DNA from 2 places in the Promicromonospora noduliphila genome. Region 1 is predicted to be linked to the other one. Evidence: predicted binding sites of a transcription regulator. Region 1 holds the regulator's gene; the other holds the start of a gene.
The links. Region 1 encodes Rex, which represses fermentation and respiration genes when NADH is low (regulators of the CRP and FNR family bind a similar motif). Its sites were predicted from a motif close to CTTGTGAANNNNTTCACAAG; they were not measured.

Region 1 (3,349 bases):
TTGGACCTCATCGATTAGTTGATCCCTCAACTATCCACGCAAATCGCCGCACCACACAAGGAGTTTTTCCTCATGGCCACCCCGCTCCCCGCAGGTCTCACGACCGGCACCTACGACCTCGACCCCGCCCACACCACCGCCACCTTCTCCGCCCGGCACGCGGGTATCGCGAAGGTCCGCGGCTCCATCGCCGTCACGACCGGCACCATCACGGTGGGCGAGGACCTCGAGTCGTCGAGCGTCACCGCCGAGCTGGACGCCGCCTCGGTCCGGACGGGCGACACCGGCCGCGACAACCACCTGAAGAGCGCCGACTTCTGGCACGCGGAGGAGAAGCCGACCTGGACGTTCACGTCCACCGGCGTCCGGGCCGACGGCGACGACTACATCATCTCGGGTGACCTCACCATCAACGGCATCACCAAGGGTGTCGAGCTCGAGACCGAGTTCACCGGCACCGCCAAGGACCCGTTCGGCAACGAGCGCATCGGCTTCGAGGCCGAGCTCGAGGTCAACCGCAAGGACTTCGGCCTCACGTGGAACGCCACGCTGGAGACCGGCGGCTTCCTGGTGAGCGACAAGGTCAAGATCTCCCTGGACGTCAGCGCCATCGCCAAGGGCTGACCCTCAGCCACGCCCAGGTCGGCAGTTGGCATCGAGATCGGTCCAGCGCTGGACCGATCTCGATGCCAACTGCCGACCTCAGCGCAGGATCTCAGCAGGGTGCCGATCTCGGCGTCGCGCACCGATGACCATCGCAGGGGCAGCCCACACCAGCCAGAGCAGCGCAGAGTCAGAGCGATGCCGCGCGCGTCGCCGCGTGGAACGCCAGGATCTGCAGCTCGCCGCCGACGTCGACCGACCGCACCACCACGTCGTCCGGCACCTGGAGCGCCACCGGCGCGAAGTTCAGGATCTCGCGCACGCCGGCGCCCACCACGGCGTCCGCCACGTCCTGGGCCGCGTGGCCAGGCAGCGCGAGCACCACCATGGAGACCCGCTCGCGCTCGATGACGCCGGCCACCTCGCGCACGTGCTCGACGGTCACGCCGGCCACGCGGGTGCCCACGACGTCGGGCGACGCGTCGAGCAGCGCCACCACCTGGAAGCCGCGCGTCGCGTACCCGGAGTAGTTCGCGAGGGCGTGCCCGAGGTTGCCGATGCCAACGATCGCGAGCCGGTGCTCCGTCTCCAGGCCCAGGGCGACGGTGATGTACGAGGCGAGCGACTCGACGTCGTACCCGACGCCGCGCGTGCCGAACGAACCCAGGTACGAGAGGTCCTTGCGCAGCTGCGCCGAGCTCACGCCCGAGCGTTCCGCGAGCTCCGTCGAGGACGTGAGGTCCACTCCCTCGGCCGCCAGGTCCCGCAGGGCGCGCAAGTAGTACGGCAGCCGCCCCACGGTTGCTGCCGGTACCGCCCCGTCACTGAGTTCGACCACGTGCTGCTCCCCTCCCCGCAACCACTGTGTCGCGGGCGTACGCACACACTGCCTGGACGATCATGCCAGCAGGCGGGCCAGGCGCGCACCGTCCACACGCCAGAAACCTTGCTGGACCCCGTCCACCTCGACCACGGGGACGTACTCCCCGTACTTCTCCCGCAGCGCGGGCGCGCTGTCGATGTCCACCTCACGCCAGTCAACCCCAGCGTCCGCGCACACGCGCACGACGACGGCGCGCGCGTCCTCGCACAGGTGGCACGACTCGCGCGTGTACAGGACGACCCGGGTCTCGGCAGGAGCTGTCACGCCCCGAGGTTACGTCAGGTGCGGGGCGCCGGACGGTCGGTGTCCGGCAGCCGTCCGTCCGCCCACCGCACGCCCCAGGCGAGCACCAGGAAGACGACGGCGACGATCCCCGAGTTGGTCACCGCCCCGGCGTAGCCCAGCGTGTTCACGTCCAGGAACGGGTACGGGTACCAGCCCGTGACGGCGCCGCGCGCGAACGTGTAGCCGAGCCACGCGATCGGGTAGGCGACCGACCACCACACGGCCTGCGCGGTCACGCGCGGGCGCGGCCCCACCCACAGCCAGACGACGACGGCGCAGACGGGCGACAGCACGTGCAGCATCATGTTCGACACCTGCCCGGCCGCCGTCAGCTCCACGAGGCCGCGCAGCATGGTGTTGTAGACGATCCCGGTGACCGTGATGCACAGCAGGGCGTCCAGACGCAGCACCCGGAAGACCGGTCCGTCCCGGCGCGGGTCCACCGCGAGCGCCAGCGAGACCCCGCCGATCAGCAGGTTCGACTGGATGGTGAAGTAGCTGAACAGCCGGACGATGCGTTCGGCGTGCGTGGGGGCGATCCCGGGGCCGCCGGTGAGCGCGACGAAGAGCTCGATGGCGAACCCGCCGAGGGCGAAGAAGGCGACCAGCAGGTGCAGCGCCCGCGCGAGGGAGGCCCCCTCCAGAGTCCTGATGTTCTGCGTCACTTCCCGGTTCTACCAGCGCTTCCGCACGCGTGCCCGGTCAGGACTTGCGCGGTCTGACGCGCGGCTAGAGTGGCCTCCATGCCGTCGACGCACCTCCTGTCCGCCACCGCGGCGTTCTTCGACGTCGACAACACGATCATCCGCGGTGCGAGCGCCTTTCACCTGGCAAAGTCCGCGTACCAGCGCAAGTTCTTCGGCACGCGGGACATCCTCAAGTTCGCCCTGGTCCAGGCGCGGTACCTGCTGTGGGGGGAGAACAAGGAGGAGATCGACCAGGTGCGCGACCGCGCCCTGTCGCTCATCGCCGGCCGCAGCGTCGCGGAGATCGCCACCCTCGGCGAGGAGGTGTGGGACGCCGTCCTGTCCCTGCGGATCTACCCGGGCACGCGCCGGCTGCTCGACGAGCACCTCGCCGCGGGCCACCAGGTCTGGCTCATCACGGCGACGCCGGTGGAGATCGCGCAGCTCATCGCCCGCCGGCTGGGCGCGACCGGGGCGCTGGGGACCATCGCGGAGCACAAGGACGGCTTCTACACCGGCCGGCTCATGGGTGACCTCATGCACGGCCAGGCAAAGGCCGACGCCATCGTCGCGCTCGCGGACGAGGAGGGCATAGAGCTCGAGGAGAGCTATGCCTACGGGGACTCGCTGAACGACCTGCCGATGATGCGGGCCGTGGGCCACCCGTGCCCGATCAACCCCGACCTGCGGCTGCGCCGGCACGCCCAGGAGGTGGGCTGGCCCATCCGCGAGTTCCGCGGGCGGTCGCAGCGGGTGGCCGGGCGCGGGTTCCGGACGGCGTCGTGGGCCGGTGCCGCGTGGGTGCTCGGCCTGGTGCTGCGGGCGGCGCGCCGCCGGCTGCGCAGGCAGCTCCGCGGACACTGAAGCGTGCGGTCCGGCTGGTTCCCGGGCC
Region 2 (3,349 bases), 2.2 Mb from region 1:
CACGAGGTCGGCAGTTGGCATCGAGATCGGCACAGGCCTGGACCGATCTCGATGCCAACTGCCGACCTCGCAGAGCTAACTGCCGACCTCGCGGGATGAGCCGCCGACGCCGCCGGCTCAGGCCCCCGCCGGGACCATCCGGTCGGCGCCGCCCGTGAGCTGGGCCGCGTCGTCGGCGATGCCGCCGCCGAGGCTCGGCATCATCGTGGTGAGCTGCGGCTTCCACTCGGCGTACTGGGCGGGGAAGCAGCGCTCCAGCAGGCCCGTCATCGCCGCGACGGCGGTCGAGGCGCCCGGGGAGGCACCCAGCAGGCCGGCGATCGTCCCGTCCGACGACGCGACGACCTCGGTGCCGAACTCCAGCACGCCGCCCTTGCCCTTGACCCACTTGATCACCTGGACGCGCTGGCCGGCGACGATCTTCTCCCAGTCGCCGGGCTGCGCCGTCGGCATGAAGCGCTGCAGCTCGTGGAACTTGGTCTCCGGCGCGGCGGCGAGCTGGCCCACCAGGTAGCCGGTGAGGTCGAGGTTCTTCACGCCGGCGCCCAGCATCGAGAACACGTTGTGCAGGCGCAGGGAGGTGATCAGGCCCAGGTACTTGCCCTTCTTGAGGTACTTGGGGCTGAACCCGGCGTAGGGGCCGAACATGAGGTAGCTCTTGCCGTCCACGATGCGGGTGTCCAGGTGCGGCACGGACATCGGCGGCGCGCCGACGTCGGCCTTGCCGTACACCTTGGCGTGGTGCTGGGCGACGAGCTCGGGGTTGGCGGTGCGCAGGAACTCGCCGGAGATCGGGAAGCCGCCGTAGCCACGCGCCTCCTTGATGCCAGAGGCCTGCAGCAGCGGCAGCGCGCCACCGCCCGCGCCCACGAAGACGAACTTCGCCGTGACGGTGCGGCGGAGGGTCGCAGCGTTCCAGGACCGGTCCCGCAGGGTGAGGCGCCAGCGGCCGTCCCGCAGCTTCTTGAGGCCCTTGACCTCCTGGTTCACGTGCAGCTCCGCGTTGTTCGCGGTCGCGAAGCCGATCAGCTTCTTGGTGAGCGAGCCGAAGTCGACGTCCGTGCCCGCGGCGGCGCGGGTGGCGGCGATCGGCTCGTCGGCGTCACGGTCCAGGGTCATCAGCGGGGCCCACTGCCCGATGACGGCGGGGTCGGAGCTGAACTCCATGTCGCTGAACAGCGGGTGGCCGCTGAGCGCCTCGTAGCGCCGGCGCAGGAAGTCGACGTTGTCGGCGCCGCGCACGAACGTCATGTGCGGCGTGACGTTGATGAAGTCCGTGCCCTCCATCAGGCCGGCGGTGAGCAGGTGGTTCCAGAACTCGCGCGAGGTGTGGAACTGCTCGTTGATCTTCACCGCCTTGGAGATGTCCACGGAGCCGTCCGCGCGCTCCGGCGTGTAGTTCAGCTCGCAGAGCGCGGAGTGCCCGGTACCCGCGTTGTTCCACGGGTTGGACGACTCCAGCGCGACCTCGTCGAGTCGCTCGTAGATCCCGATGCGCCAGGTGGGTTCGAGGATCGTGAGCAGCGCGCCGAGGGTGGCGCTCATGATCCCTCCGCCGATCAGCGCGACGTCTACCTCATCGGAGGGACGGGGGGCGCTCTGGTGGTAAGAAGTCACGGCTAGAACGATAGCGGGCTTGTGAAAAGCGGAACGAGCGCTGTGGCACGAATCACGTGACCTGTTCCGTGACCTCCCTCACGCCCGCCGCCCGCCCCGCCCGCACACCGCGTTCACCTCGCCGGGGCGCACCGTGTCACCTCGCCGGCGCGGCGGACGGCCAGGGCCCGAGCTCGGGCAGGTCGCCCGCCAGCGGCGTCGCCGGCACGCGTCCGGCCAGCCAGGCGACGACGTCGCGCGGGTCGCCCTCGACGTCGTCCACGGACATGCCGTCGGGCAGCCGGACGGCGAGGAACTCCCGCAGGTGGGCGCACAGGGCGTCGTCCCACGTGTCGTAGCCCCACGCCTGGGACGTGCCGGCGAGGGCGTCGACCGAGTGGATCCGCACCTCGCGCCACAGGGCGAGGGCGCAGCCCGACAGTGGTCCGCCGCGGTAGCCGCTCGGGGCGGCCCAGAGCGGCGAGCCGAGCTCGGGCCAGGCGCCGGCCAGCTCTGCGCGCAGGTCGGTCAGGACGGCGAGGTGCTCGGCGACCGTCCGGCCCGAACCGGCCTCGATCTCGGCGTTGCGGGCGTCCTGGCTCGCGTAGACGGGCACCACCTCACCGCGCCCGGCCGCCCGCGCCTGCCGGAGCATCGCACCGCCGACGCCCGCGATGTGGGACAGCACGTGCCCGCGGGTCCAGCCCGCCAGGGGCGACGGTTCGGCGAGGTCGTCGTCGGTGAGCTGCCCGACGGCCGCCAGGAGCGCGTCCAGCCCGGCCGCCGAGTCGGCCAGCGCGTGGGGGATCGGGTCGGTGCTGGTGCTCGTGGTGGTGGTCACGGGGGAGTCCTTTCGTCGGGTGTGGCTGTCGGACGCACAGGTCACCCGGGTGATCGGTACGTCTGACACGTGAAAAGGGGCGGGCTCAGGGCCACAGCAGGCCGGTGGACCAGCCGGTGGCCTCGGCCCGGTACACCAGGCGGGCCTGCGGGCCGTCGTCCGGCTGCTGCCAGAACTCGACCTCGGTCGGAGCCAGGGCGTACGCGGTCCAGTCCGGGGCGGCCCGGCTCGGGTCCGCCGTGACGGCGCGCAGCGCCTCGGCGAAGGCGCGCTCGTACTCCACCCGCGAGGAGAGCGGTTCGCTCTGGTGGTTCACCAGGCCGGCGGCGCGGGAGAGGTCGGGGCGCGCGAGGAAGTCCGCCTGGCTCGCCTCCTGCCCCGCCGGCGCCGCGCTGCCCGTCACCTTGACCTGGCGGCCCAGCTCCGGCCACAGGAAGGTCATCGCGGCGTGCGGGTTGGCCGCCAGGTCGCGGCCCTTCGGGCTTGTGGACTGCGACGCGAACCACCACCCGTCCGCCGTCACGTCCTTGAGGAGCAGCGTGCGCGCGTGGACGTGGCCTGCGGCGTCGGCGGTGGAGAGGGTCGCCGCGTGCGGGAGCAGGGCGCCGGCGTCGATCGCCTCGTCGATCCAGGTGACGAACAGCTCGTGCGGGGTGGGCGGGACCGCCTCCGTGTCGAAGTCCGCGAGGCCGGGCCGGGGGAAGGTGGGCAGCGCGCGCAGGCGCTCGCGGAAGGTCACGCGTCCTCCTGGGCTGTCAGCAGGCCGACGAAGCCGCGCACCGCGGCGGCGAGCGCGTCCGGGTCCTGGGTGGCACGTGCCAGGACGTACCCGCCCTGGATGATCGCGACGGCGGCGTGCGCGCGGTCGCGGGCGGCGCCGTCGGGCAGACCGGTCTCGCGGAAGATCTCGGT

Region 2: mqo (malate dehydrogenase (quinone)) is a predicted target of Rex. The motif match lies at 1,636-1,655, and genes of this name have one in related genera.

What each region holds. Positions count from the first base shown of each region.
Region 1 covers NZ_CM167806.1:669,784-673,132, reverse strand. The annotation lists gene AC0QU1_RS02870 (YceI family protein) at 73-624, shown strand; gene AC0QU1_RS02865 (redox-sensing transcriptional repressor Rex) at 794-1,441, opposite strand; gene AC0QU1_RS02860 (glutaredoxin family protein) at 1,502-1,750, opposite strand; gene AC0QU1_RS02855 (Pr6Pr family membrane protein) at 1,765-2,436, opposite strand; gene AC0QU1_RS02850 (HAD family hydrolase) at 2,515-3,321, shown strand.
Region 2 covers NZ_CM167806.1:4,529,953-4,533,301, reverse strand. The annotation lists gene mqo (malate dehydrogenase (quinone)) at 118-1,545, opposite strand; gene AC0QU1_RS19880 (maleylpyruvate isomerase N-terminal domain-containing protein) at 1,754-2,437, opposite strand; gene AC0QU1_RS19875 (pyridoxine/pyridoxamine 5'-phosphate oxidase) at 2,523-3,176, opposite strand; gene AC0QU1_RS19870 (TetR/AcrR family transcriptional regulator) at 3,173-3,349, opposite strand, start outside.